2 linked regions of the Armatimonas rosea genome follow. The protein of the gene in region 1 interacts with the protein of each later gene in a pairwise test. Links are inferred from orthologs where the notes say so. Each region holds a gene or a part of one and is shown on either strand. Other genes may lie near its edges. The genes, in order: HNQ39_RS04490 and HNQ39_RS00360.

Region 1 (14,927 bases):
AATATTTATGAAAATATTGTCGTGTAAATAATTTCGTGATAATGTAGTCACCGGAGGTTTATCATGGAACAGTACGCAGTGGCTTGTGCGAGTGGCGATGGGATTGGGCCGGAGATCATGGGAGCGGTGCAGCGCATTCTTGCCGCCGCCAAGGCACCCCTGACGTGGCGACCCGTGGAGCTGGGCAAGGCGGTCTACGAGGCGGGGCAGAGCTCAGGGATCGCACCCGAGGCGTGGGCGACCCTTCGCGAGACCAAGGTGCTCCTGAAGGCACCGCTGACCACTCCCCAAGGCGGGGGCTATAAAAGCGTCAATGTGACCCTGCGCAAGTCTCTGGGGCTCTATGCCAATGTGCGGCCCTGTGTCGCCTATGCCCCGTTTGTGGCCACCAAGCACCCGAACCTGGACCTGGTGATCATCCGCGAGAACGAAGAGGACCTCTACGCGGGGATCGAGCACCGGCAGACCGACGATGTGGTGCAGTGCCTCAAGCTCATCAGCCGCCCGGGCTGCGAGAAGATTGTCCGCTACGCCTTTGAGTACGCTCGCAAGAACAACCGCTCCAAGGTGACCTGCATGACCAAAGACAACATCATGAAGCTCACCGATGGGCTCTTCCGTCAGGTCTTTGAGGAGGTCTCTCTGGAGTACCTCGATATCCAGACCGAGCACATGATTATCGATATCGGTGCAGCCCGGATCGCCGATACTCCCGAGCGCTTCGATGTGATCGTCACCAGTAACCTCTACGGCGACATTATCTCCGATATCGCGGCCCAGGTGGCAGGGTCGGTGGGGCTGGCGGGCTCGGCCAATATCGGGGAGCACGGGGCGCTCTTTGAGGCGATCCACGGCAGCGCCCCCGATATCGCCGGCCAAGACCTCGCCAACCCTTCGGGACTGCTCCAAGCCGCGGTCCAGATGCTCGTGCACCTCAACCTGCCCGATACGGCGACACTGGTTCACAATGCGTGGCTAAAAACACTGGAAGAGGGGATCCACACCGCCGATATCTTCCGCCCCGAGACCAGCAAGGCGTGCGTCGGGACGCAGGCCTTCGCCGATGCGGTGATTGCCCGGCTGGGTCAGGTGCCGACTCTCTTGCCCTCGGCCTGCTACACCGAGGCACTTGTCTCCGACGAGCCCACAGCAGTCGCTCCTACCCTGCCTCGTCCTAGAGCCCACAAGGACCTGGTCGGAGTGGATGTCTTTCTGCACTGGCGCGGCACCTGTCCGGAGGAGCTGGCACTGCGGCTCCAGAAGCTCGGTGCGCCCCGGCTGAAGCTCGCGCTGATCACCAACCGGGGCGTGAAGGTCTGGCCCGGCGGCCTCCCCGAGACCTTCTGCACCGACCACTGGCGCTGCCGGTTTGTGGCAAAGGGAACCAAGCTGATCTGCCACGGCGATGTCCTGGCGCTCCTGGCAGGAATCGACATGGCCAGCCTGGACTTCATCAAGACCGAGAACCTCTACGAGTTCGACGGAATCCCCGGCTTCGCGCTTGCCCAGGGGCAGTAGGGAACCCTAGCCGAGGTAGGCCTGGAGCTCAGCGACGAGCTCCGGGGCCTCGTGGCTGGTGGCGACTGTCTGAAGGGCCTCGGTGAGGCGCTCGGGGTAGCGCTTGCCAATCACCCGCAGTGCCTCCGCGAGGTAGTCCCGCTGCGCTTGGTCGTCGGCGATGAGGTAGCCCGCCAGTGTGGCAAGCGTGGTCTCGCCTTCGTCGGTGGCCTGCGCCACGAGGGCTTCGAGTCTCTCTAGCTGGTGCAGCTCGTAGAGCAGGGCATCCACACAGACGCAGGTTGCTTCGTCGCACGGGGGCTCCCACCGGTAGCGGGCGAGCAGGTCGTCGGCAGCGGTAGCGAGTGCCTCCTCGCTCCAGCCGCCCTTGCGGGTGAGCCACTCTTGCAGCGCGACCAGGTGCTTGCTCTCCTCGTAGCTCCAGTGGGTCCAGAACCAAGCGCGGCCCCGGCTGGCACGGAGCAGGTTCTGGTTGAGGGCGGCGTAGTCGGGGAGCAGGGTCGCATCCCGCCAGAGCGCCAGCACGGCATCCACGAGAGCGGCGCTGGGTGCCGGCGTCTCCACTGTCCAGTCCAGCGAGCCCCAGGGGTTCCACAGCCGCTCCGCGTCGGCGCGGGCGAAGTGGTCTTTGTAGAGCGTGTAGAGCGTCCGCTCGGTCTCTTTATCGAGCATCGCGGCGGCAGAGCGCTCCGTGGTGGCGTTCTGGCGTGCGTTGAGTTCGTCGTCTTCGTGGCTGCGTAGCATGGTGTTTTGTGGTACCACGCTCCCTAGGGCCAGTCATGGGCCAAATGGCCTATTTCACGGAACCTGCGCGGCCCTGAGGGCGTTAGGGAGAGCATGGATATCCCCCCGCAAGTAACTACCGTCCACCTGGAGCTTGGCAGTGTCCGCCAGCCCTACAACACCGCCCGGATCTTTGGCGACACGGGCACGACCTTCTCCCTGCGCGACCTCCAGGGCAAGGGAAGCTTCGGCTACGGCCGTGTGACCGTGCTCCACCCGCTCAATGCCAACCATGGCCTGCGCCTGATGCTCGCGCCGCTGGGCTACTCAGGGACGGGGCAGTTTGCCGCGCCGGTGCGCTTTCAGGAGACAACCTTCTCGGCCAATACGCCCACCACAGGGAGCTATATGTTCAACTCCTACCGCGTGAGCTACTGGTCCACGGTGCGCCAGAGCGAGCGCGAGACCTGGCGTGTGGGCGGGACCCTCAAGGTGCGCGATGCAAAGATCGCCCTGCGCCAGGGGAGCACCTACGCCTCGTCGTACAACCTAGGGATTGTCCCACTGGTCTATCTCAGCGGCGAGCGGCGGCTCAGCGAGCGCTGGAAGCTACTGCTGGACGCCGACGGGCTGGCCGCACCACAGGGCCGCGCCTTCGATGTCGGGCTTTTCTTGGCGCACACGCTCTCGCCCAAGACCGATCTCACCGTAGGCGTGCGAACCCTCGAAGGCGGCGCCGATAACGAGCGGGTCTACAACTTCGCCCGGCTAGACTATCTGAGTGCAGGGCTCATCCAGCGATTTTAAGAAAAATAATTCAGGAAACAGGGAACGTGCAATTGCGTTTCTTGGTATTGATTACTAACGAAGGGGAGTAGCGACCGGCTCGGCTAGCCGGGGAGAGTTTCGTCAGGACGCTCGCAGTGCGAGCCGGAGCCCTCCTTTCTCACCAGATTTGCAAGACCTTCACCAGAGCACCCTCTGGCGAGGGTCTTTTGCTTAGAGAAAGGATACTGATGAACATTCAAGTACAAGGTCGTCACCTGGTCGTCTCCGATGTCCTTCGGCAGCACGCCGAGCTTGTCCTCCAGCGCCTAGGCAGGCAGTTTCCCGCGATCCGCCACGGCCATATCACCCTCACGCTGGGCCGCCAGGAGCACCAGGTCGATATCCGGGTCTGGGCGGAGGGGCTGGACCTGCGGAGCGAGGCCCACGGGGAGGATCTCTACGCTGCTCTCTCCCGCGCGGCGGGGAAGCTGGAGCGCCGCCTCCAGAAAGGCAACGACCGCAACTACCGCTTCGGCAACCACCACGGGCAGCACGCAACCCTCCGTTGCCCGGACCAGCGTCCGCTCGCACGGCTACGCCCGGAAACGTAGCCTCCCTCCCAGCGGCGGACGGCCTCCCGCGTCACCGACGATGCGGGAGGTTTTTTGTTTTTAGCCTTGCTTCTGCTTCCTTGTGAACCATATAGCCTGCTGCCATCAAGGGCATGCCTACAGGTGTGAGTCGGGCAGCCTCTTGCCAGTGTGGCAGGGCAGTAGCAACTGAGTCCTGTGTGTTTAATAGATCACCAAGTTGCAAGTGTGCATCGGCGCACTGCTCACGTCCAAGGTCGTAGGAGAGTGCTTTTTGGTAGTGATCTATCGCGCTCTGGTTCTGCTTTTGTTTTTGATAAATTTTGGCAAGCTCCAGGTATATATGTCCTTGTCTTTGAGGCTTCTCATAGCGAAGTGCCATTTTCCATGCCTGTTCTGCTTCAACCCAATGTCGCTTCTGTTGGAGTTTCCAGGCTTTCCAGTGCCAGTCCCAGGCTACTTGGCTTTGCTGAATTTCCTGAACATACTGGTAGGTAGCCGTACTTCCGATTGCTAAGAAAATTCCCAGTGAGATCACACCAATGCGACGAATCGTTTTCATACTTTTTAAGTGCCCAGAAACCGCCGAGCAGTTGCACTGGCCCGGTGCCAGATCGTGGTTTTCTTGACGACATCGCCCATCTGCGGGGCCTCGGCTTGCCAGCCACTGCCCAGGTAGAGCGCGACATGGCCCGGCGTGCATACCACATCGCCAAAGCGTAGCTCTCCGAGCACCGGCTTGCCCGCCTGCGCGATCGCCCCCGATGTCCGTGGGACACTCTTGCCCGCCACGCGCAGCATCGCCCCCACAAACCCCGAGCAGTCGCAGCCGCTCTTGGTATCGCCGCCGTAGAGATAGGGAACCCCCAGCCACTCCTCGACCGTGCGCGCGAGCTTTTGGCAGACTCCCGGCGGCGGGATAAGCTGGTCGTCGCCGAGCCGCAGGCGGACGTAGCCATCGAACGTGGTACTCTCCGGGCGAATCTTCGCCGCGCGGGAGTCGGTGCGCACTTGGACCGCATCCCCCGTCTGCTCCAGCGCCTGCACGATGCCCTTGCCCCCGGCCCAGGGAAGATACACCTCGCGCTTGCCCGTGGCCAGGTCGGCGCGAAAGACCATGTCCCGCGTCCCCCACCACACACTCCGCGCGGTAAGCAAGACTGGCCCCTCACCGCCAGGGAAGTCGTCTTTGTAGAGCGTCGAGACACGGCGACCGTCGGGCAGTACAATCTCCCGCGCGGTGCGCTGGATGTCTTGCGGGCGTTTCATGGGATGCATTTTACGGCGTTTTGAAACGGGCGGCTAAAGCGGCCCGCTGGTGCGGCAAGCAGGCTGAAGCCCGCTCTACTGTGCTAAACTTGAGCATAATGATACGCTGGCCTGAGGTTTTTGATGAGGCGTACCCTATGCCGGGCGCGACCGACGACGTGTGTGAGGCATTTCTCGAAGAGATCGGGCAGCCCCTTACCGCTCAAGAGCTCGCGGAGATACGTGCGAGCCAGAGCAATCCATTTTTTGAAACAGATCCGCTCTATGCCTCGTGGGAGCCTCTTGATCCCGTGCTTTGGCCTCTTCCTCAGCGACCTCTGCCGCCTGCCTATCTCTCCTTGCTTCAGTGGTCTAATGGCGGCGAGTTCCGCACGGGGGAGCGCTGGTTCCAGTTCTTCCCCACCCATGACCTGCGGCCTATCTTGCTCTCCTACTGTTTGCCGGAGTACATGCCCTATGCCTTACCTTTTGCCTTCAATGGCAGCGGGACGTTCTATCTCTTTGACCTGCGAAGCCCTGCGGTAGACGGTGAGTATCCGATTGTCTGTGCGCATGCCGGCAACCTTGGCTGGGAGCCTGAGGCTTGCTTTGCGCTTGCAGGCTCGTTTATCACTCTCTGTCAGGGAACCCTAGAGATTGACAAACTACGCCACGGGAGTGGTGGCGAAAGAGGTTTTCCCCGTTCTTCTGCCGAATCTCAGGCTTGATGTCATCTAACAAGGCAATGTCAGCGGGTGAGCCGATCTTGACGATGCGTGGGATCGAGAAGTCCTTTGGGACGGAGGTCAAAGCGCTCAAGGGAGTGGACTTTGAGGTCCGCCCCGGCGAGATTGTCGCGCTGCTCGGGGAGAATGGGGCGGGCAAGTCCACCCTGCTCAAGGCCATCACGGGGGTGCACACCCCCACGGCGGGCGAGGTGCGCTGGTTTGGCGAGCCGGTGGTGCTGGACTCTCCGGCGAAGGCGCGTGCCCTGGGAATCCGGACGGTCTACCAGGAGCTCAACCTGGCACCGCACCTGAGTGTGGCGGCGAATATCTATCTGGGCGCGGAGCCGATGAAGAGTGGCCTGCTGGACCACAAGGCGATGCGCGAGAAGGCGCAGGCACTCCTTACCCACCATGGCTTTGACCTCAACCCGGATGCGCTGGTCGGGACACTCGGTCCGGCGCAGCGGCAGGCAGTCGAGATCTGCAAGGCGCTCTCCGAGGAAGCAAAGCTGCTTCTTCTCGATGAGCCGACCTCGTCGCTGGGCGAGAAAGAGATCGAGGAGCTCTTCACCACCCTGAAGGCACTACGAGAGCGCGGGATCGGGATGGTCTTTGTCAGCCACCGCCTGCCCGAGTGCTTTGAGCTCTGTGACCGGGTGGTGGTCTTGCGCGATGGCCTGAAGGTCTACGAGGCCGCGATCTCGGAGACGGACACGTCCACGGTGGTGCGCGCGATGGTCGGGCGGGAGCTCTCGGACTTCTACCCGCGCGTGGCCGGCGAGCCCGGCGCGGAGCGGCTGAAGGTCAACTTAGATGGTGTGGAGTTCGCGACACGTGCCGGTGAGGTGGTCGGGATCGCGGGGCTGATGGGCGCGGGCCGCACGGAGCTCCTCGAGGCGATCTTTGGCCTGCGCCACATGAGCGGGAGTGTCTTGGTCGATGGCAAGCCACTTCCCCTCAACAAAGGCCCACGTGCCGCGATCAAAGCCGGAGTCGGGATGCTCACCGAGGACCGCAAGCGCACGGGGCTGGCGCTGGGGCTGCCCGTGCGCCACAACGTCACCCTGGCGGGGCTAGAGAAGATCGCGCCGGGGCCGTGGCTCTCGCACGGGCCGGACAAGGCCGCCACCAAGACCGAGATCGAGCGCCTGCGGATCAAGACCTCCAGCACCGAGACCCTGATTGGGACCCTCTCCGGGGGCAATCAGCAAAAAGGTGTCCTCGGGCGCTGGCTCCACGCGGGGTCGTCGGTCTTGCTCTTTGACGAGCCGACGCGCGGGGTCGATGTGGGCAGCAAGGTCGAGATCTACGAGCAGATGAACCTCCTCACCCAGGGTGGTGCGACCATTGTGCTAGTCTCCTCCGAGCTCCCCGAGCTTCTGGGGATGAGCGACCGCGTCCTGGTGCTCTTCCAAGGCCGCCTTGTCGCCAATCTCGCCCGCCCCGATGCCACCCCTGACCGCGTTCTGCACTACATGATGACCGGAAAAGATATCGCCCTATGACACTTGCCAAGCGCCTCCTGCCCGCCGTTTCCCTACTCTTGCTCTGTATCTTCTTCACCTTTCGTGTCCCCGCCGTGACTGGCCACCAGTCGTTCTTGACGGTCGATAACCTCTACGGGATCACGGGGCAGTACGCCTACTTGCTCCTGATTGGCATGGGGGCGACCCTGGTGATCATTATCGGGGGGATCGATCTCTCTGTGGGAAGCGTGGTCGCGCTCTCGGGCGTGATCGCATCGTACTTGATGGTGAAGTCCGGCCAGTCGGTGGCTGTCGGGGTTCTCTCGGGGATCGCGACCGGGGCACTCTCGGGGGGCCTGGTCGGGCTGATCGTCACCAAGCTCAAGGTCCCCGCCTTTATTGCGAGCCTCGGGATGCTGCTCGTCGTGCGCGGCGTGGCGCTCCGTGCGGCCAATGGCGTGACTGTCGACGGCACCCCGGAGCAGTTCAACCAGTTGGCCTCGGGGACCGTGCAGCACATTCCCATGCCGCTGATCCTGGTGCTTCTCGTGGCGGGGCTGGTGGCCTTTATCCTGCACTACACCAAGCTGGGACGCTATGTCTACGCTATCGGCTCCAACCCGGAGGCCGCGCGTGTCTCGGGGGTCCCCGTCGAGAAAGTCCAGCTCGCAGTCTATGCGATCGGCGGTGCCCTTGCCGGACTTGCTGGTCTGGTCGAGTCTGCGCGCCTGAGCTCGGGCAACCCCACTGGCGGCGATGGCTACGAGCTCGATGTGGTCACCGCGGTCGTGGTCGGGGGCGCGAGCCTGGCGGGCGGCGAGGGCCGGGTCTCAGGAACCCTGCTCGGAGCGCTCCTGATCGCGGTCCTACGCAATGGCTTCAACCTGCTCGGGGTCCCCGCCTTCGACCAGAAGATCTACATCGGCCTGCTGATTATCGGCGCAGTCGCCTTCGATCAGAGCCGCCGTAAGAGTAACTGAGTGAAGCATGGTGCAGATTGAGGGGTCTTCTTGGATATGGATACACGACAGGCGCAAAAAATAGCGGAGAGCTATCTTCAGAAACTTGAGCTGGACAGAAGAAGTCTTCTTTCCGCAAAAAACGTGGGGAGTAGACTCTGCAATAAAAAATACGAGGAGTTCTGGCATCTGCGTTTCAGCGATCCTGAGGGTAGTCTCCGGATGGAGCTTCGGGAAGACCTGCTTCTGAGCCTCATTCGAATCGGGCCAAATGACAGAGAGCTTGTCAAGCATGAGCCTTTTCTGCCAGAAGCGATGGCTCGCAAGCGCATCGGGGAGCTTGTCCAAAAACTGGGCTGGTCAGCGGAGTATCCCGACATCTCTGACTTGAGTGCCAGACACGATGAGGAGCGGCCTGGATGGGGCGCTGACTTGCCTCGTGTGGCACAGGGAGTGCGTTTTTCTTCCCAAGGGGCATGGCTTCGGATCAGTGGGCAGGGGCAGGTGCTACGCATTGAGCGTCCGAATTATACTCCCGCCCCAAAAAGTTTCGTGGAGCGTATCTCTGCCGCGCAGGCAGTTGCCATCGCCGATGCGTGCATTCGCAGGTGCTCCCTCCAGCTTTCCCCGACGTCACTGCAGGAGGTGACCAAAAATAAGCGTGTGGTGCAGCCGAGCGCTTTCTGGGACGAAGCGAACTGGAAGGGAGACAAGACCAGACACATCAGTACCGATCCCAGTGAGGAGTTTTCCCGTGTTGCCTGGATTGTGGTGTATCCTGTCCCGTACGACGAGAGCCGGTTGTTCTACGGAGCAAAACATTCCATCTATTCTGTCTACGTGGATATTGAGACGGGGGCGGTGATCGGTGGCTGGCATGGGCCTCACTTGTCGCCGTAGCTCACCCTGCCGTAGCGCGGGCCTTGTCGAGCGCCACTTTTTGCTCCGCCCCGAGCTTTGCCAGCGCGGCCTTCCACTCGGCTTTGTAGGGCTTGAGGGTCTCGATCAGCACCTCGGCCATGGCGACATTGCGGAACCACTTGTTGTCGGCGGGGATGACGTACCAAGGGGCGTCTTTGGTCGAGCAGCGCTCTAGGACATCGTCGTAGGCCGCGCTGTAGTTGTCCCAGAAGTTGCGCTCGGTCCAGTCACTGGGATTGAGCTTCCAGGCCTTGTCCGGGTTGGCCTCGCGCTCCAAAAGCCGCCGCTCTTGCTCGTCTTTGCTCACGTGGAGGAAGAACTTCACCACAATCACATTGTTATCTACGAGTAGATTTTCAAAGCTATTGATATCGTCGTAGCGCTTCTCCCAGACCGCTTTGGGGGCCAGCTCGTGCACCCGGACGACCAGGATGTCCTCGTAGTGGCTGCGGTTGAAGAAGACCACCTCGCCCTTTCCGGGGGTCTGCTTGTGGATGCGCCAGAGGAAGTCGTGGGCGCGCTCCTCGGGGGTGGGGACTTTAAACGACGCAACCCGAGTCCCGCCGGGGTTCATCGCGCCGGCCACGCTCTTGATCGCACCGTCTTTCCCCGACGCGTCCCGGCCCTGGAGCACGACCAGGAGCGCATGTGTCCCCGCCGCTGAGAGCAGCTCCTGGAGCTTTCCTAGCTCAACCGCCTGCTTGGCAAAGCGCTCCAGGGCCTGCGCCTCGGTCATGCCACCGTCGCTCTTGGTGGGGATCGTGGTAAAGCTCACCTTACCGGGGTTATCGAATTTCTCGCAAAGCATGGGGCGATTATACCAACCCTGTCGCGGCGTGGACGAGCAGCCCAGACTCTCCGTTGGCGCTAGTGATCGTTATCGTGCCGCCGCTGGGGATCGTCAGGCTCCGCAGCCCCGGCGCGACCGTGCGTGCGCTCGGGTCCGAGAGCGCACTGGGATCGTCGCTGGTGGAGAGATTCACCCCGTAGACCAGCGCCGTCTCTTTTCCCTTGACGGTCACGGTTCCGACGACTGTCCCCCGCTCGGTTTTATGGGTCGCTGCGATAATCAGCCGCAGCTCGGTCGTGCCGTGAAGCTCCAGTGTGAGGGAGAGCGGTGCGGGCTCGGTGAGCTTTCCGGCGAGCAGGGTGGGGGCGAGACGGTAGAGGACCCCATCGCTCAGGCGCGCCTCGCGTGCCTTGCCGGGGAGCTGCGCCACCGCGCCGGGGCGTGGCTTGGTGGGCTGGGTTTGCTTCTCGCCCCAGAGGCGCGTGAAGACCTCGCCGGCATCCCAACGGGGCTTGGTTGCGCCGCCGTTCCAGAAGTGCTCTGCGGCCAGTACCATCGCCACAAACTGCCGCCGCTCCGGGCCATCGAGTACCTCGGCCTTGGACTCGTAGCCGCACCAGGTGGTCTGCAGGCCGCCCCACGCGCCGACCTCTGCGGCCGCCTTGGCGAACCCCGAGACATTGCCCGGATTGAACCAGGTGCAGGCCACGAGCCGCGAGAACCCGGCGTCGCGGAGCTTCTTCAGCGACGGAAACGTCTGATGCGCTCCGTACTGCCAGTCAAACAAGACAATGTCTTTGGGGAGGCCGTCGCGAACCGCCTTGGCATCGGCGGCACTGGGAGCGGTGCCAAAGCACGGGGCCACCTCCGACGGGTGCAGCGCCATGTCGGCCCACATCCACATTTCCTTGCCGCGTTTTTTATGGAAGGCCTGCCAGTGCTTGGCATTGCTCACAAAGAGCTCGGAGAAGGTGCGGGGGGCGGAGCGGTACGGAAAGCGCCCGCGCATGGTCACTTCATCGAGGCCCGCATGAAACGCCGGGGCCCCGAACAAATCATCTGCCTCCGCGACCAGCCGCTCCAGGTAGCCTACCGCGGCGGGGTTGGAGATATTGACCGCGTAGGGCAGCTCCGGGTCCTCGGCGAAGGCCCGGTTCTGCGGCTTGTTGAAGAGCCACTCCATGTGGCCGTAGCTCTGCACCAGCGGGGTCAGCGTGATCCCGTGCGCCTTGGCAAAGGCAATCTCCTCCTTGACCGCCGCCTTCGTGCCGCCCCAGCTCGGGGCCACCGACGGGTCGCTCTCCCACTTGAGCTGCTCGCACTGGATCACCAGGTGGTTGAGCTTAAAGGGCGAGTAGAGACGCTCAATGAGCTTTTTCTGAAACGGGAGCGCGTTCTGCCCGTGGAACAAGTGCACGCCGCGAAAGCCCAGGGTCGGCCAGTCCTCGATCTCGACCGAGTGAATGACTTGCCCGCGCTCATCGCTATCGAGGAGCTGGAGCAAGGTCTGCGCCGCCCAGAGTGTCCCGGCCGTATCGCTGCCTACGAGCTGGATGCGATCTTTGCGCACCGAGACCGTGTACGACTCCGGCCTACTCCCCCCCTTCGCAGCGCCCCCCTTCGCGGAGCTGGAGGGGGTGGCGAGCCCCAGCGAGCCGGGGGAGGAAGATAACAATGCAATCGCGCGCTCCGCACCGGGGCCGAGGACTTCGATCTTGGTCTTGTCTGTCAGGCGCACGGGCGGGCCGGTGACCGTGAGCTTCTTGGGGGTGGGGATCACCAGCGGGGTCTTGGCGGCTTGCGGGACGAAGGCATCTTTTTGGCCCCTAGCCCCGCTTCGCGGCCATCTCCCCGGCTCGTTCCTCGCCTCCCCTCTTCCCCTAATAGCTCCTTCGTCGCTGGGAAGAGGGGCAAATGTGATGGTGAAGGTCGCGGCCTGTTCGCCGTCGGCGAAACGCACCGGGCGGGGAGGGGAGCCCAGGCCGAGCCAGAAGATCGGGGCGGCTTGGGCCCACTCGAAGGGCTCCTTGCGTGCATCGAAGCAGACCGGTAGCTCGGATTTTTGGGTGCTGTGCCAGCCAAAGGCCACCTGTCCGAGCTTGGTCTCGAAGGCGAGCTTGCGAAACGGCGGCCCGAGGCGGCGCTCGTCCTGGGAGCCGGTGAGCGGCGTGAGGGGGACGGTTGCCAGGCGGGTGTCGCCGCTGAGGGGAGCGCCCTCCAGCAGGTTCGCATTGACATAGCCCGCCGCCCATTCTAGCTCCGCGGGGATATCGGACTTCAGGCGGTAGCGCAGAGTGGTCGTAACAGCGTTTTCCGTGACTAGCCACTCTAGGGCGACCGCAGCGCTCTCGTTCTCGGCACTCACCTCGGCCTGCCAGCTCTCACCGGTCTTGTGCCAGCCCGTCTCGCTCCAGCGGACCGTGGTGGGGTTGAAGAGCACCCCGCTCCAGCCGGCCTTGACCAGGTAGAGCGTGGAGCGCCGGATCACGGGGACACCGTCTAGGGTGACACGGAGGCCATTTGCCGGTGTCCAGGCAACCGAGAGACGACCCAGGGAGAGGGGGCTCATAGGTGTACCACCTTGATAAAAAGTAGCCGCTCGGGGCCGGCACCGGTGATCGCGAACGCAGTGTCTTTAAACCGCGGCGGCCCCATGCGGATCTTGGGATCGTTGGAGAAGCCAAAGCCCTCCTTGGGAATCCCAAAGGTCTTGGTATCGAGCTTACCGTTGCTGTTCTCATCGTGGAAGAGTGTCACGGCATAGACTCCTGGAGCCAGCTTGGGCACCACAAACCGCGCCGATTTATCGTCGGTTAGGGCGCACGTACCGCTGGTGAGCGCTTTCTCCCCCTTGTCGGGGAAGCCGTCGGGGCCGGCGAAGACCGAGTAGATCAGCTGGCCCTTGGCACTGCGCAGCCCCTCGACCTCCACCGTGAGTGCTGTCTCTTGCGGCTTCTCACCGTCGGCCAGCGCGACCGGGTAGCGTGCCTTGGTCCAAGCGAGGGCCTTCTCCAGAAACTTGGGTGCGGCGCTCAGCACGAGCGCCTGTGTGCTCCGGCCCTCGGTCTGGAGGGGCCAGGCGCGGGCAGGGTCGTATTTCTCGGGGAGTGTCAGCGCAAGCTCCAGGTCCGGGCTGGTTACCTCGATAATGCTCATTCCCTTTTGCATCTCACAGGGCACCCTTGGCACGGAGCAGTCTCTCCACCCGCGCGTAGCCGTTTTGCTGGGCGGCTTGGAGCGGCGTGAAGCCCCCTGCTTGGATCGCATTGGGATCAGCCTTGGCATTGAGGAGCGCCGCCACCACCGCCTCGACCGCGGCTTCGTCTTTACCGGCCACAGCGGAGTGGAGCGGGGTGACCTGCATCGCGTTCTGGCTGACAGCATTGGGATTGGCGTGCTCGTCGAGTAAGAGGCGGACACAGTAGTGGTGCCCAAAGAAGGCCGCCAGGTGCAGGGCGGTGTAGCCATCCGATGATACCTCCAGGGCGCGGTCCCGGTGGAGCTGGAGGAGCACGGCGACATCGCGGATACGCCCCAGTGCTGCGGCCTCAAAGATCGAGAGGGTCTCATGGCGCAGCTCCCCGAGTGTCTCTGCGAGTGCCTTTCGCCCGTGGTAGAGCGCCAGCAGCGCGGCCGGCGTGCCATCGGGGCCGTGGGTATTGGCGAGGGCGGGATTGGCCGCGAGGGCTGCCAGCGCGACTGCCTCATCGCCTGTGGTCGCCGCCGTGAGAAACTCTTGCTCTGTCATGCCTCTAGCTTACCCGATAGGGCAGGGCTTAAGCGGCCCAGAGCTAGAGAAGGCTCATAAAGACAAAGTGGCAAGCGCTTGCGGCGAGTACCAGGACATGCCAGAGGTCGTGGTAGTGGAAGACGCGGCCTGGTTTAGGGAGAGGGTACTTCACGCAGATCGCGGCCCCGACCGAGTAGATCAGCCCCCCTGCGAGGAGCCACCCGAGCTGCGCGACCGTCATGAGCTTGACCATGGGGACGATCGCGATGAGAAAGACCCAGCCCATCAGCAGAAAGAGCATGCCCTGGACCCAGTGGGGGGCCTTGCGCTTGGTGACCCAGTCCACGATGATTCCGGTGATCGCCAGGCCCCAGATAATCCCAAAGAGAGTCCAGCCCCAGCCACCCCGTAGAGGGAGCAGGCACAGTGGGGTGTAGGTCCCCGCGATCAGCAGGTAGATTCCCGTGCGGTCGAGCCCGTAGAGGACGTCTTCCGCCTTCTCCGAGACCGGCAGGCTGTGGTAGAGGGCACTGCCGGTGAAGAGCAGGATGAGGGTCGCGCCGTAGATCGAGAACGCGGTCGCGCGCCAGGGCTCACCCTTGGACCAGACCAGTAGAAGCACCAGAGCAGCCACTCCTAGCAGGGCCCCGATGCCGTGCGAGAGCGCCGAGAACGGGTGCTTGAGCTTCATGTTCCCATTCTATCCGACTTCGTCCGCGCTTAGAGGTGGAGGAGGTCCTTGAACCACCCAAAGAGAGAGAAGTGGCTGGCGTGCGCGGTCTGGATCGGCTTGGGAGTGGGCGGTGCGGGGGGCTGGCTCAGGCTGGGCTCCTCCAAGAAGCTGCGGCGGTAGGTGAGCTCCGCGACAATGGGCTTCTCGTACTTGGCAGCCTCCGCGAGGGTCTTGAGCTTGTTCTCGGTCATGACCTTGGCAACCACATCGACAAAGGGGCGGATATTGCCCGTGTTGATCTTGCGGTCGAGGAGAGTCGCCAGGCCCGCCTCGCTCTGCACCACATCGCCCACGGTCCCGGTGAGCTTTGTGCCGTCGGTGAGGGTGACCGTGATCGGGTCGTTCTCGGGCCAGTACGACGCCTTTGCCTGCTTGATCTGTGCTACACGGAAGGCCGCGCTCCGGCGCCCTGCCCGCTGCCAGATCGCGGTGAGGCGCTTGTCCTCGATGATCTTATTGACCGCGTCTTTTCCTTGCAGCTCCACCCCCGTGACGGGGTCGACCACGGTGAGGGTCTTGTCGGTCTGGATATCGAGGCCAAACTGGCGGAAGTCTTGCTGGAAGGCGGCCGGGTTCTCTTTCTTCTCCAGCGCCAGCGCCTTGCAGATATCCTGCTCGCCGCTTCCGTCGGCCATGGTCACAAACTGGATAAAGCCCACCGAGACATAGCCGGTGTCGTAGGTCTGGGTGGTCTCGAAGCCGCCCTCCAGAGCGCTCACCTGCGCGAAGCACTTGCGCTCGCTGGGGGAGAAG
Region 2 (14,756 bases), 880 kb from region 1 along the record:
AGACAATTCCACTGTCGCCGCCATTGCCCGCTCCACCAGGCTGCGGCCCAGGAAGAGCACCATGGGCCCCGTGGATACTCACCAGCCCAGTAGCCCCTTGGCTCGCATAGCCCGGTGCCGACGGTAGCCCGGTCGAGCCGTAGTAGTTGGGTATCCAGCCCCACTTCTCCAGCCACGCTCCCTGGTCCCCCACCTCAGCCGGCATGTTCTCGGTGATCGCGCCAAAGAGCGTGATGCGGATATCCATGGGCTGGCCGTAGAACGGGAAGCGCGGATCGATTCGCCCTCGGGTGACGCCCTGTGCCAGGAGGTTATCCCCCGGACGGCGGTAGAGAGGTTGCCCGGTCGAGTCAAGGCTGATGTAGTTCTCGTAGGTATCGTTGGGATCGGGGTTGAACCACGGCCCGGGGATGATAAAGAACGAGCCTTCCTGAGCATAGATCAGGGCCTCGACTCGGATGTCCGCCGGCGCAATCCCCGCCCGAGAGAGTCGATAGTCGGTCTGGTTGGGAACGCCCGCATTCGCGTCCACCGAGAGGTTCAACAAGTTGTCGATCCCAAACTTGGGCACCTGAGCGTAGGGCACGGTCTGATCGGGGTAGAGCAGCGCAGGGTTATTGCCAGCGTCCTTCAGATCAAAGACATGGTCGAAGTAGATCCCGGGCTCGGTGCTGGTCGGGCCGCCCATCGCCAGCGTGGTCAGGCTGGGATTGGCGTTGGGCCAAGCCATATCAATCGGGAAGCGGAAGAACCCAAAGGGAGCCGCGAGGCTCGGATCGGCGTTTACCGCAAGCCGCATCGCCGTGGCCCCATCCACACCCGCCGCCGAGTGGCGCAGGTAGAGCTGGGGAATGTAGCTAGGCGCAAGCCGCCCCACGGGGTTGGGCATTCCATTGGGCAGGTAGGTCTGAACCGGTGCCTGATTCAGGCGCATGGCAAAGGTCGGGGAGGCCGGGTTTAAGAAGATCGCACGGGCATCCGAGCCAGATGCCTCGGGACCAGCCGCGTTGTCGCCAGGGTTGAAGAACTGGGTGGTGTTGAGCACGACATAGTTCTTCGCCAGGAGCGCAATCGACGACTTCCCACGCACGAACTCTTCGGTCGCGGGGACCGAACCATCGGGGATATTGTCCTTGAGGAGGTTTCCATCAATGTAGATATTGCCGCCCGAGACCACGGTCAGGTGCCGGATGTAGTAGCGCAAGGTCTGAGGATCCAGGCCGCCGACCGTTCCGCGGATACGGACATTGCCCTCGGCATAGACCACGTACTCACCCTGCCAGACACCAGGCTGGATCTGCTGGGCCGGATAGCCCTCCAGCTTGCGAACACTGGCGGGAAGCCCTGCACTAGGAATATCGGCAGCAGCCTCTGCTGTGCCATTTCCCAGGCCGGAGTAGCGGATCACGGTGGACTGGTTAATTCGGCGACCGGTGTTGTCACGCAAGAACGAGCGGTTCACACTGCTGGCGGAGCGCTGGATAATCATGGCGCGCGGCGTCAGGGTGATCACGACGGCCGGGGGGACGTAGCGGTTGTCGCCGTTCCACCACGTGCGATCGACACCCACCCAGTTGGAGCGCGGCGAGTAGGCACCGATCAGGCTATCGGAGGCGTTCTGCATGTCCTCGCGGTTGTCGAGGTAGAGGCCCGCGCCCCAGCCGATCCGCCCCGCTTGGGTGGTCCCCAGGCCGGCGATCGTATTGCCCGCAACGTACCGGGCATCGATAGGCTCGGAGTCTCGGGTGAGAGCACGGTAGCGGGTGAGACCGTTATCGCCGATGCTCTGGTCGATCAGCGGCGCGGTGGTCCGTGCGACCCGGCGGAGCGGGTCGGTAGTCTGAGGCGCATGGTCGCGGACGAGACCTTGGTAGGAGTTGAACACTCCGTTGCTCGCCACCACACTGGCATTGGTAAACGCACCTCCCAGCTCCGTTAGCAAGACCTGAGAGTTATTGGCGGGAATGTTTAGGCTCGACGAGACCGTCAGCGCATCGCCACGCTGTCCATCGAGGAGCAAGCGGTTTACCCCAAAGAAGGTAAGAGCGGCATTGGAGTGGATCGGGCCATGGTAGACCGACTCAATCTGTCGTGCGGTCGGTGCGCTGGTATCGCGCCCTCCCGAGATAAAGTTGGAGTCCAGCACCTTGCTCGCGGAGCCCAGCGCGGCCACGACCGAGCGGTTGTCTTTATTAGTGATATGGCGCAGGAACTCAACCGTCCCGATCTGCTTGTAGGCCACCTGCTCGCGGCGTGCGCCCTTGCCCTCAGAGCTGGCGAAGGTGGTGGGATCGCTTGGATCGACAATTCCCACCCGGCCAATGGAGAGTAGCTTCAGGAAGCGGTTGGTTGCGGAGCGATCCGGCGCTGCTGTCGCGCGGCTATCGGGCTTGTAGACGATCTTGACCAGCGCGCGCCCCCCGAGGTTGCCCGCGCCCGGGGTTCGTCCCCCGAAGTCCACACGGGAGTAACCACAAGGCTCAGGGTTGAGTGGGGTGCCATTGGAGGCACTACAGGGACGGAGCCAGTCGTAGTCAGGATCGCTAGGACGAAGCGGCTCGGCATTGCGGATGCCATCCCCATCGCTATCTTGGTCGTCGTAGGCCTGCCCCGTTAAAGCTATGTTGGTATCATCCGGGTCGGCGACAAAGGGCACAGGGCGCCAGTCGGCCCCCTCGGGCGACTTGGTCAGCTCATCGTCGAGGTACTTGATCCCTGCCTCGGCGAGCTTATCTGCCGCAACACCCTTCGACGAGGTGCTGGTCGCCCGCATGTTGTTGACGATCAAGGCGATAAAGAGCCCCCCCAGAAAGAGCAACAGGAACAGGACAATAATCGCGACCGTGAGCGACTGTGCCGCCCGGTTTCGTCGCCGTGGGCGTCCCGGAGAAGGAATGGGTTGATTTGTCATCGTCGTCACCGTATCGTGTTCCCTATGCGAACCTTGTCCGTCAGGTTGATCGAGGTCCCCTGGTGGGTATTGGAGTCGTAGACCAGCGCCCCGACATTGACCGTCAGCAGGTCGCGGGTGGCGTAGTCCACCTTCACCACATCCGGCTCAGGCGCGATAATCGCCTTGTCGCCAAGGACCCTCCCCTGTGCATCCACGGGCTTGCCATTGTCTGCCCCGCCACTACGACGCGCGTAGTTGTTCTGCCAGAGGTAGGTCACCTGAACCTCACGCTCCGCCACGGCGGCGGGGTCGGTGAAGGAGCGGGCAGGGAGCCCAGGGCCACCGGGGTTGTCAAACCGCAGGAAGGCAGTCGGTAGTGTCCCATTGATGCGGGTGTCCTGGTCCAGCAGGTAGGTGCGCTGTCCCACGATCGGTGTCCAGCGCTTGCGCACACTGTTGGCAGGATCGGTGATCAGGGTTGCCTTCTTCACCACACTGGTCAGCGCTCCGGGCGCACGGTAGTAGGTCACGTTTCCAAGACCACTGCTACCCGCCGTCACGCTCATGTCCGGGCCAACCACACTCTCACTGCCCGCCGCGAGCATCAGCCCACCACCGGGCTGAAGACCGCCCGCCCCCACATTGCCAAAGACCACCAGCGGCGAAGTATACGTTCCTGCCTGGGTCGTGAGCAGCGGTGTCGTCAGCGCGATGTCCGAGCCATCCGCACGGAAGTAGCGCAGCGTGGAGTCGTCGAGGAGGTTGATCTCTCCCCAACCCTGGTTCGATGGCGTGTTCACGTCGGAGTCCGCATCGGGGAAGCGCGTGTTGAGGCGATAGAGCGTCTCCACCAGCTCACCCGGGTTGGCATCGGGGAAGCCTCCCGGCACCATGGAGCGAACGGTCCCATTGGCGAGGCGGATCAGCGGCACGCCGGTGTTGTCTCCCGCCAGCGGCGCAAAGCCTGTCTTGATGGTCCCACGCTCCATGTTGAGCAGGAAGGTCAGGTTGGGAGTCTTGACAAAGATCTCATTGGTGCTGGTGATACGGGCGCAGTAGAGCACTGCGTCCGACGTGGCAAGCACCCCACCGGTCGCCGCCGTGTCCAGGTGCACATGCGGTGTGGTCGTGCCATCGGGGAGCAGCTCCGAGTCGACCGTCACGCGCAGTGCACCGTAGTCCGAGCTCCCCACCCGGCTCGCGGCCCGGTAGAAGGTCACCGAGCTCGGCAGGCTCCAGTGGCCCTGCTGCGACGAGTAGATGGTCGGGACGGCGTTGGGGACCTCGGCGGCGGCGGCGGTCATAAAGCCGGGGGTCGCGTTGTCGCCGGTCACCGCGCCAGGTGCGAACGAGACCAGAGGCCGGAACGGCGTGGTTAGCACGAGATCGCCCGTGTCGTCCTTGACCCAGTTCACCACATCCTGATTCGGACCATCCACCACCGCAGACGCAATCGCCTTCCAGTTGGCAGCATAGCTCACCCCGTTCGATGCCAGGTTCGGGTTGTAGAAAAAGTTAGGATCGTTGAAGCCGCCCGCATCAGGCAGCATGCTGTTGTAGTTAGCTTGGTTGATCAGCTTCGGGTCGGTCGGATCGAACTCAACACGGTAGAGGACAAAGGGATTGTGACGGCCATCGGCGGAGAACTGTGCGACACGGCGCTGGTAGACATTCTCGTAGGGACGGGTGTTGTCCTTGAGGCCGATAAAGTAGCGCACGATCCGCGTCCCCGGCGCGAGCGGGAAGCGCACATCGGAGCCCCCGATCGTATCGCCCGTGGTCGGGTCCTTGGTGCCGCCCGAGGGCAGGTGGCCCGACGGGATAAAGTCCACCTTGCTGAAGAGCACGGGAGCGGGGAAGACCTGCACACCCCCCGCCCAGTTGTAGCCATAGGGCGTGGTCGCCGCTCCCCCCACCCCGATATTGACCGCAAACTTCAGGGGGAACATCACCGGGGTCGTGGTGTTGTCAAAGACAAACACGGCCTGGGACAGCTCACGAGAGATCTGGTGAAGACCATTGCGCGCCTGGGTCTGTGCCTGCACCTGGTTCTGCGCCTTGCGGGTCAGGTTGAAGCCCTGGATGATGGGGACAAAGAGCAACCCCAGCAAGATTCCGGTGATGGCGATCACCACCAGAAGCTCGGTCATGGTAAAGCCGCGCTGAACCCGGATAAGTTTTGCTAAATTTCGCTGCATCGGTCTTAGTCTTTCGCTCAGTCTACTGGAGAACGCCCTGTGTCAAGTAGGTATCCAGATCCTGAATCCGCCACGGAGCGTTGCGCTCCAGCCCATCTTTCCAGATCACACGGCTCTTGGCAGTCGCGCCCTTGATGTCGGTGGCCACTCGCCAGTTGGCATGCGTACCGTCCCAGCCCAGAGGCTTCAGGAACTTGGTGACATCCACCGACGCACTGATAACACGGCGCTCGTTGGCGGCGTTCAGCTGAACATTGGGAGTGTCGATCGCAAGCTGAACCGCCGCGCTTCGTCGCCAAGAACCGTTTGTTAGTACTTGGAAGACAACGGTGACACCTTTGTTCAATTCGGTTCCGGCAAAGTTGAGCGCTCCCACCGCCGCGGCCCCAGAGCCCGCCGTGGTGCGCCAGAACAGGTCAGGGCGGTCCGGCGACGTTGTCAGGCCCGTTAGCGCGTCCAAGGTCCAGTTCGACGGCATCGCCGTGACCTCGCGGTAGGTGGCCATGGCCTTGCTTAGCGCCGCGCCCCACTCGCCCTCCGCCTTGTAGAGAATGCGAATCGGCGTCCCCAGAGCCACACGGTTGGTATTGATGTAGAGCGTCCCCGTGGCGTACGAGCCGGTCTTGGGATCGGTGTTGACCCAGTAGTCTTGGTTTACCTGAGCAGGATCGCCCGCCTGGAGCAAGCCGTAGTCGCCAGGGCGTCCACTGGCACCGGGGTTTAGGATCGCGCCCGTGTCGAGGCGGACGATCATAATATCGGTGTTCTTGCTCGCATCGGTATCACCTGCGGGGAAGATTCCCTCGTAGAAGGTGTTGTCCGGGTTGATGTAGTCCAGCGACTTGATGCGGGTGAGCGTCGTCCGTAGCGGCACCTCGCCGTAGGCACCGATCGCCACTGCAGGAACATCGCGGTCGTCGTGGATGATGTGCCAGTCTAGAACCGCATAGTCCATGTAGGCCTTGAAGGGGTCCTGGCCGTTGTTGGCAAAGCGGGCACCCACCGGGTTGAAGGCGACAATGCCAGGGTTGGCGACACTACTCTTGCCGCTCGCCGCATCCAGGTTGTTGGAGACGAGCTGGTACTGATAAGGATCTTCCGGGTCCCAGGCCGCGCCGGCTGCCAGACGCGTAAACTCGCGGGTGACCACCTCGCTGCCCGACTGAATGGCATCATCGGCCGCAAAGGTCGTAGCGGGATCCAAGGTATTGTAGCTCAGGTGCGACGGATCACAGAGGCGAATCCAGACCGCTTGGGTGCTCGCGGGCACCACAAAGCGATCCGTCACCGCAACCGCATTGTCGTAGGGGTCGTCGTCGTGGTCGTTGACCAGCTTAATGAAGCGCACCGTAAAGACGCGGTCACGGCTCGACGGGTAGAACAGCATCCAGGCACCGCCGTTGGCATCCTCGTTCTCGTCCACCAAGCAGCTGGTCGGCCCGGTCAGGCGCGCCCGGTAGTAGTCGGAGAAGAAGAAGGGCTGGCCCGAGCTAGCCTGGTAGTAGGGATCGCGTGCGATAAAGGCAGGAGCGACATTGAGCGGGGCGCTACGGATCGACAGAAACAAGTTGTAGTAGAGCGAGTCCGCCGCGGTCGCCGGGGCGTTGGCGGGGTTGCCGACAAGAGCGTCCATGTAGATCGGCCCGAGCTTGGCCATGTAGATCGAGCCCGAGGTGGTCGCGGTGGGGGTCGGCAGCCCGATCTTCACCGGTTCGCCGACAATAAAGCGGAACTTGTTGACATCGCTGTAGTAGGGGCTCGCAGGGTCACCCGTGAGGTCATCGGGATCTTCGTCTACGACGAACGAGCGCACCATGCTCCCGGAGTTGCCCGAGAAGTAGGAGTAGGCGATGGCATCGGGCAGGTTGGCGGCCTCGTTCTGAGCCTTCTCCAGCAAGCCATGCCCCACACGCGTCCCACGCATGCGGCTCTCGCTATTGCGCAAAAACGTGAAGCCCAGCGGAAAGACCCGGATGACCGAAAAGACTCCGATCAGCAGGATGACCAGAACCACCAGAACCTCTACCAGGGAGGTGGCTCGCCGACATTGCTTCATTGTTCTATCCATCGCTGCTCTCGTTTTCATCGCTGCGCTTTTGCTCTTTATGGAGTTGGGAGAGCCTGCCGCGGGTGCGTACAGGCTCCTCTTCGACCGCTGCCTGAGGGAGATTGTTCCCCTCCGCAAGACACTAGTTGGTAAGCTGCCAGAACTGGGAGTCCCCCGCGGGATTGGCCGGCAGCGGGCTGAGCTTGCGCACATCCAGCACCTTGGCCGTGCCACTCTGGAAGAGAACCAGGATCTTGCCCTTCGGCACATGGTGGGTTGTCATGGTCACGACCGTGTCGGCGGGGGGACGAGCCCACAGGAGCTGGCGCTGGTAGAGCTGCAGGTTCGCCGGCGAGAGGCTATCCAGGGTGGTGTTGTCCACCACGGGCATCCAGAGCCGGGAGTAGCGTGCCACCAGGGTGTTGTTGTCGATCGTGTTGTTGTTGATATTGGTAATCAGAGGGCTGGCATCGAAGGCATCGTAGGCGTAGAAGGGAATCTGCTGTGCGCCCAGCCCAAGCGCGGCGGTCCGCGGGACGTAGAAAGTCGGGCCCGCCGGGTTTAGCAGGCTGATGCGGCTCGCCAGACCAACCTTGCCCGTCACACTGGGAGTCGCCACGACGTTGTTTCGAGACTGGAAGGTATCCAGATCACGGATGTACTCGGGGTAGAGCGACTTGGTGAAGATCTTGCGGGCGTTGCGCGAGGCGACATACTCCGGGTCGGTGCTCCGGTAGCGCCCGGTCACCAGCGCCGCGGTCTCCTTCATGGTGTAGAAGTCAGAGCAGCTCGGATCGGGGAGGCCGTTGGTGCGGCAGATCGCCGGGCCAAAGAGAAACTCGGGGTACTCCCGGTTGTCGAGCTCATAGGCAGAGATCGCCTGGTGAATCTTCTGGAGGTTCGACATCGTGGCTCCACGACGTGCGCTCTCCTGCACGGTCCCGGCAACCGGGAAGAGAATGGCCGCAAGAATCGCGATAATCGCGATCACGACAAGCAGCTCAATCAAGGTAAAGGCCGCACGATAGTTGCGAACTCGCAGATTGGATGTCATAACTTCTATCCTCTAAATCTTCAACGCAGACTCACCGTCGGCCTGCTCGGGGCATTATACTATTGACTGGGTTGACGATGCAACCGGGGGACATGTTCCCTATCTGGTACAATTTACTATGAATCTCTCGCCTGAGCTTCTAAACCTGCTTCGCTGTCCCCTCTGCCATCCCCCCTCCCCCCTGAGCCCTGTGGCAGAGGGGACGGTCTTGCGCTGCGCCGCAGGGCATTCCTTCCCGCTCACCGAGGGATTCCCAGATCTACGGCCCGACGATCTCAAGGCCCCGGCACCCGCCGCGCAACAAAAATAAATCTCTCAAGGAAAAACTATGCAACTCACTCCCTCTGGTAGCCTCCGTGTCTTGCTCCTCAATGGCCCTAATCTCAATCTCCTCGGGCAGAGAGAGCCGGACATCTATGGAACCATGACCTTTGAGGAGCTTAACAAACGGATCCGGGACTACGCTAAAGAGATCGGCATCGAGCTCAAGTCCCTGCAGAGTAACCACGAAGGGGCGCTCATCGACGCGATCCACGAGGCCGCGGACTGGGCCGATGCGATTGTCATCAACCCTGGTGCCTACACCCACTACTCCTACGCCATCGCCGATGCCCTCAAGGCCGTGCGCCTCCCCGCGATCGAGGTACATCTCTCCAATATCCACGCCCGCGACGAGTTTCGGCGAACCTCGGTGGTGGCCCCGGCCACCGTGGGGCAGATCGCAGGCTTCGGGGCGATGTCGTACCTGCTCGCTCTACAAGCGGCGAAAGCCATCGTCCAGCAAGGCCGGGAGTGACGAAAAAAAATCACCCCGTGGGGAATGATCCTCACGGGGTGATTTTTTTTGTGACAGAGTCTAGAGAATAGTCAGAGCTCCGACTGCCTCGGCACTCTTCTGGGTCGCAGGGGTCGGAAGATACCCTACCAAGTCGTAGGTGCCCGCCGGAGTTCCTGGTGGCACGGTCCAGGACTCCGTGAAGACTTTCTTCTCCCCAGGTGCCAGGCTAAGGCGTGTAAACGACTGGATAAACGAGCGCCCCCGAGAGTACTGCCAGATCGTCAGCGCACCTTCCCGGTAGCGTGCGTTGGGCTCCGGGCGGCGGCGCACCTCAAGATCGTACTGGTTGCCTGTGGGGAAAGTGAGCACCGCTGGCTGGTCGCCGGTGTTGGTGACAGTGTAGGTCAGACGAACGCTCTCCCCGACACGGGCAGTGCGGCGGTCGGTTTGTAGGGTTGCTTGCAACTGAGGACCTCTTCCTTTCGGGGTGCCGGGCGGGCTGGGAACACCAGGGTCGCCGCCCTGCCCACGCTCGGCGAGATAGACCTGGGTAGACACCGCCTCGCGAAACGGCAGGTGCACCAGCTCGATCTCATACGTTCCCTCCGGAACTCGCCTACCGCTATCGTCGCGGCGGTCCCAGAGCTCTTTGTGCTCGCGCCACTGGCCGGGCGCGAGGCGAATCTCCGTGCTCGGGGGGGCGGGCTTGTTTCGGGACCAAGTCCAGACCACCTTGCGAGTGCGACTGTCTCGGACCGTGATCTCGTACTCACGCCGCACCCCTATCTGGTAGGTGACCAGGGACGGGCTCCCGTTGGTGAGGCGCACGGTAAGCTCCACCGCACGCTGGGGAGGGTACTGCGACCGGTCGGTGACAATATTCTGGGTCAATCCACGCTGCATAGGTCTATTCTCCTCGCTGTGCACGCTTGGCTGCCTGCCAGAGCGCCGCTTGCTCGGCCAGAGTGAGCTCCGAGACCGAGCGGCCCTGCGCGTGGGCAGCTTCCTCTATAAAACGCCAGCGACCGGAGAAACGTGACACCCCCACCCGGAGTGCCTCCTCGGCATCGACTCCCATCTTTCGCCCCACATTGACTAGGGTAAATAAGACATCCCCCAGCTCGTCGGAGATTCCCTGCGTGCGCCCCGCAGCCAGCTCGGCGCGGAGCTCCGCCAGCTCCTCCTCAACCTTGACAAAGACCTGGTCCACATCGGGCCACTCAAAGCCGACCTTGACCACGCGCTTGCTGGTCTCCAGCGCCTGCGAGAGCGCCGGGAGGCTGGTCGGAATCCCGTCGAGCACCGAGGGTAGCTTAGGGGCCTTCCCCTTCTCTTGCTTCTCCTGGGCCTTGATTGCGTTCCACTGTGCCAAGACCGCGTCGGAGTCGCGTGCGCTCGCATCGCCAAAGACATGCGGGTGGCGACGGATCAGCTTCTCGCAGAGGACGGCGCAGATATCGAGCGCATCGAAGTCCGCACTCTCCCGTGCGATCTGGGCATGGAGCACTACTTGGAGCAAGAGATCGCCCAGCTCCTCGCAGAGTGCCTCTAGGTCCTCCTGGTCGATCGCCTCCGCCACCTCGTAGGCCTCTTCGATTACGTAGCGGCGCAGGCTGGTGTGGGTCTGCTTTAGGTCCCAGGGACAGCCGCCCTCAGGGTCGCGCAGGCGGGCGACAACCTCCAGGAGCGTATCGAAGTCGGCGCGGCGCTGGTCGGCGGGGAGCTCTGGCACCCAGACCGTGGTGAGGTGATCGATGAGCTTCCGGTGGGCACTGCGGTCTAGCTCATAGAGGGGAAGAGTCGCGGTCTGCTCAAGGCCGGGAATACCACCACCGTGCACCACCGTGACCAAGAACTCGTCGGGATAGCCCGCGCGGCTCAGTGCGAGCTTGGCATTGCTAGCCGCGGCCTGGCTGTGCACCTGGTAGAGCAGGAGCGGGCCGCCCGTGCGGAGCGCGGCGGGCGGGGCAGCAGCCTCCGGGTCGAGCAGAAGCGCGTCGATCACGTGGAGATCGCCCGTCACCGCCTCGCCGATGGCCTCCAGGCAGGCGTCCACAAACGACGGTGCCCCGATCACTTGGGTCTCCACCCCGAGCCGCTTGGTCTCGGCCAAGAGGCGGGCAATCGTGGTCTCTCCTACCAGGGGGTGCCCCGGGACGGCATAGACCAGGCTCCCCTGGGCCGCATGTGCACGGAGCACCCGTGCGACAATAGCATCGTAGGTATCGGAGAAGGACGCCCCCGCCTCGTACTCATCGTCGAGGGGCGTCACATCGCAGCCCGCCAGCGCTGAGGCGAGCGGCTCGCTATGGAGAACCGGGTGACGCTCGGTGCGGACAAGCACGGGTAGCCCGCCGGTCAGTAAGGAAAAAGCCCGGGGAGGGAGCGCTTCCGCACTCCCCGGCCCCAGGCCAACAAGATAGAGCATCCGGTCTACTTGGGTGCCGCAGCGCCCGGCTTGCCCGCAGGAGCTCCCGCGCCACCGGCAGGAGCTGGTGCCATGCCCCCCGCCGCTGTCAGCCCACCCGGTGCGGCCGGTGCAGCAGGCGGGGTTACCGGAGGCTTGTCCAGACCGGCGTCTTGTGCGCTCTGCTTCACGGCCTTCCAGATAGTCTCCTGGACCGGGCTGGAGGTCTCGACTGTCGCATCGAACTTCTTCTTGATGATCTCGTTGCGGATCTGGTTGAACTTAGGATCGCCCGTTGCCTGGAGCTGGAGGATCACCCGCTGGCGTGCGATCGGGGCGGCGGACTCAACCGGGACATTGTACTGAGGAAGCTTCTTGTCCACCTTGACCCAGGCCTTGGCGATCCCCCCCTGGATGGGCCAGTCCACCGGCCCGATCACGGTTCCGGGGGCAGCCTGCTGGATCTTGTCCTTGAGCGAGGGCGGCAGTGCAGAGTTTGCAAGCACCTGGAGGCCACCGCTCACCTTGAGCTGGGGGATGATATTGAGCTCGCGGGCGGCCTGCTCGGTGAAGTTCTTTGGATCGCTGAGCTTCTTCTGGGCCTCGGCGAACTGCGGGGTGTTGGCCCCGACAAGCACGAGGCGGAGCTGGACGCGCGCGGGGAGCCCGAACTCGTCCTTATGGTCGTTGTAGTACTGGGTCACTTTGTCGTTGCCAACATTGAGCTGCTTGATCAGCACCGCGACCTCAGCGAGCTCGGCGCGCAGGTTGTCCTTAAAGACCTCCGGTGTGGTCCCCTGCTTCTGGAGCTCCTCCTCGAAGGTCTTGCCCGGCTGGCTCTGCTCCAGCATGTCCTTGCGGTACATAAACGCCTTGTTGACATCGTCATCGGAAGGGACCACTCCCTGGGCCGCGGCCTCCGCAAGGATGATCTTGCGCCCGATCAGCTGCTCTAGCACCAGGCGCCCTGCTGGAACAGGAACCGCACCATTGGGCCCCGCGACTGCTAGAGTCTGCTCCAGAGCACTGATGTACTCGTCCTTGGTAATGACCTGTCCATTGACCTTAGCAAAGGGTTTTTCCCCACAGCCTGCTGTCAGCGCCGAGGCAACTGCCAGGGCTGAGAGACCACTCCATGAAATACGATTGAGGTTCAAGAAAGACACTCCATAATGAAAACTTTATACGCACCCCTATACGCTCCCAATCGGTTGGGTGTTCCCAATAACCGGGATTCGCTCGGGTTTTCGCGCAGATTTCCTGTAATTCTACCGTGGAGACTACCCACCTGCAATTTCAGCCAGAGAGGAAAGCCCCCCTAAAACGGCGAACCTAGGGCCACGGAAAGATTCCATAGGAGGATTTTATGCGTATTCTAACAACCCGCCGCTCGGCGCTCTTCTCTCTAGGCGCGGTGGCGCTGACACTTCTGGTGGGCTGCGACCAAAAGCCCGCGACAACGGGCGGGGACACTCCCGCGCCCGCGGGCGGCACCGCTCCGGCTCCCGCAGGGGGCAAGCTGACCCTCGCGGTGATCCCCAAGGGCATGACCCATGTCTTCTGGCAGTCGGTCAAGGCCGGTGCGGAGAAGGCCGGCGCGGAGCTGGGCGCGGAGATCAAGTGGGTCGGCGCACAAAAAGAGACCGACACCGCCGGACAGATCGGCGTGGTCGAGAACCAGATGACCGCCAAGGTCGATGGGATCGCGCTGGCACCTCTGGACAAGGCCGCGCTGGTTCCGGTGATCAAGAAGGCACACGAGGCCAAGGTTCCGCTGGTGATCTTCGACTCCGCAGCGGATGTCAGCGACGATCAATACGTGAGTTTTGTTGCCACCGACAACCGCGTGGGCGGCGAGATGGCCGCCAAGCAGATGGGCAAGATCTGCGGCGGTAAGGGCAAGGTGGTGCTGGTGCCCAACGCCGCCAACTCGGCCTCGACCATGGATCGTGAGGCGGGCTTTGAGGAGACCATTAAGAAGGAGTTCCCTGGCATGACCGTGATCCGCTCCAACTACGGTGAGTCGGACCGCAGCAAGTCGCTCAATGTCAGCCAGGATGTCCTCTCCGCCAACCCTGATGTGGTCGGGATCTTCGGCTCCTGCGAGCCCTGCGCGATCGGCGCTCTCAAGGCAGTCGAGGCCAAGGGGCTCAAGGGCAAGGTCAAGATCATCGGCTTTGACAACACCACCGAGATGGAAAAAGGCATCACCGAGGGAACCATCGACTCGGTCGTGATCCAGAACCCCGCCAAGATGGGCTATGAGTCGGTCAAGGCACTGATCGCCGCGAAAAAGGGCGAGAAGGTCGAGAAGAAGATCGATACGGGTGTTGTCCTCATGACCAAAGAGAACATGGACAAGGACGAGATGAAGGACTTCCGCGCGAAGTAACGCAATAAAAAAGCCCCCCGCTTCGGGTGAAGCGGGGGGCTTTTTTGTTTGGTTACGGTTTAAACGCGGCCTTGAACTCGCCTAGAGCGCGGTTGAGGTTGTCCTCGATGTCCTGAGAGAAGGTCTTGGTCTCGGCGATCTTCACCGGGACGTCGGGGTACTTGTCCGCGACATAGGCCAGGAACTCCTTCTCGAACTTGCGGACAGCGTCCACCGGCAGGTCGTCGAGGGCGCCCGAGGTGGCGGAGTAGATCGAGATGATCTGCCACTCGACACGCATAGGCGCGTACTGGTCCTGCTTCAGAAGCTCGACCAGGCGCTGGCCACGGTTGAGCTGCTGCTGGGTCGCTTTGTCCAGGTCCGAGGCGAACTGGGCGAAGGCCTGCACCTCACGGTACTGCGCCAGCTCCAGCTTGATGCGCCCGCCGACCTTCTTGTCCTTCATCGCCTTGATCTGCGCGGAGCCACCCACGCGGCTCACCGACACACCCACGTCGATAGCCGGGCGGACACCGGAGTTGAAGAGGTCGGTCTGAAGGAAGATCTGGCCATCGGTGATCGAGATCACGTTGGTCGGAATGTAGGCGGAGACGTCGCCGGCCTGGGTCTCGATGATCGGCAGAGCGGTCAGCGAGCCACCACCGCGCTCAGCGGAGAGCTTTGCTGCGCGCTCCAGCAGGCGGGAGTGCAGGTAGAAGACGTCGCCCGGGTACGCCTCGCGGCCCGGTGGGCGGCGCAGCAGAAGCGAGACCTGGCGGTAGGCCACGGCCTGCTTGGACAGGTCATCGTAGATGATCAGCGCGTGGCGGCCGGAGTCGCGGAAGTACTCGGCCATCGCACAGCCGGCGTAGGGTGCCAGGTACTGAAGGCTGGCGGGGTCCGACGCGGGCGCGGCGATCACGGTGGTGTACTCCATCGCGCCGTTGGCACGCAGGGCCTCCACCACCATACGGACGGTCGATGCCTTCTGTCCGATCGCAACGTAGA

Evidence for each region.
Region 2: the proteins of HNQ39_RS04490 (region 1) and HNQ39_RS00360 interact in binary tests that used the Escherichia coli proteins (3 or more experiments, as listed by UniProt). The link is inferred for Armatimonas rosea from one-to-one orthologs.

The regions. Positions count from the first base shown.
Region 1 is NZ_JACHGW010000001.1:977,342-992,268, forward strand. Bases 6,050-9,048 are described here. They hold HNQ39_RS04490 (ABC transporter permease), read left to right. Parts: upstream 6,050-7,076; coding sequence 7,077-8,021; downstream 8,022-9,048. Other genes in these bases: HNQ39_RS04485 (sugar ABC transporter ATP-binding protein), read left to right, coding at 6,050-7,080; HNQ39_RS04495 (hypothetical protein), read left to right, coding at 8,058-8,900; HNQ39_RS04500 (PPK2 family polyphosphate kinase), read right to left, coding at 8,902-9,048. In the rest of the region: HNQ39_RS04450 (NADP-dependent isocitrate dehydrogenase), read left to right, coding at 64-1,518; HNQ39_RS04455 (hypothetical protein), read right to left, coding at 1,525-2,280; HNQ39_RS04460 (hypothetical protein), read left to right, coding at 2,356-3,048; hpf (ribosome hibernation-promoting factor, HPF/YfiA family), read left to right, coding at 3,258-3,620; HNQ39_RS04470 (tetratricopeptide repeat protein), read right to left, coding at 3,652-4,161; HNQ39_RS04475 (C40 family peptidase), read right to left, coding at 4,167-4,868; HNQ39_RS04480 (SMI1/KNR4 family protein), read left to right, coding at 4,967-5,575; more of HNQ39_RS04485, read left to right, coding at 5,593-6,049; more of HNQ39_RS04500, read right to left, coding at 9,049-9,729; HNQ39_RS04505 (beta-N-acetylhexosaminidase), read right to left, coding at 9,737-12,280; HNQ39_RS04510 (DUF2141 domain-containing protein), read right to left, coding at 12,277-12,879; HNQ39_RS04515 (ankyrin repeat domain-containing protein), read right to left, coding at 12,881-13,459; PAQR family membrane homeostasis protein TrhA, read right to left, coding at 13,503-14,132; HNQ39_RS04525 (hypothetical protein), read right to left, coding at 14,162-14,927. UniProt on the Escherichia coli protein: Part of the ABC transporter complex RbsABC involved in ribose import.
Region 2 is NZ_JACHGW010000001.1:86,866-101,621, forward strand. Bases 11,929-14,756 are described here. They hold HNQ39_RS00360 (substrate-binding domain-containing protein), read left to right. Parts: upstream 11,929-12,743; coding sequence 12,744-13,769; downstream 13,770-14,756. Other genes in these bases: HNQ39_RS00355 (peptidylprolyl isomerase), read right to left, coding at 11,929-12,534; atpA (F0F1 ATP synthase subunit alpha), read right to left, coding at 13,822-14,756. Also shown: HNQ39_RS00315 (hypothetical protein), read right to left, coding at 1-2,911; HNQ39_RS00320 (PulJ/GspJ family protein), read right to left, coding at 2,917-5,091; HNQ39_RS00325 (hypothetical protein), read right to left, coding at 5,114-7,147; HNQ39_RS00330 (type II secretion system protein), read right to left, coding at 7,281-8,192; HNQ39_RS00335 (Trm112 family protein), read left to right, coding at 8,311-8,502; aroQ (type II 3-dehydroquinate dehydratase), read left to right, coding at 8,521-8,988; HNQ39_RS00345 (BsuPI-related putative proteinase inhibitor), read right to left, coding at 9,049-9,873; mazG (nucleoside triphosphate pyrophosphohydrolase), read right to left, coding at 9,878-11,398; more of HNQ39_RS00355, read right to left, coding at 11,404-11,928. UniProt on the Escherichia coli protein: Part of the ABC transporter complex RbsABC involved in ribose import. Binds ribose. Also serves as the primary chemoreceptor for chemotaxis.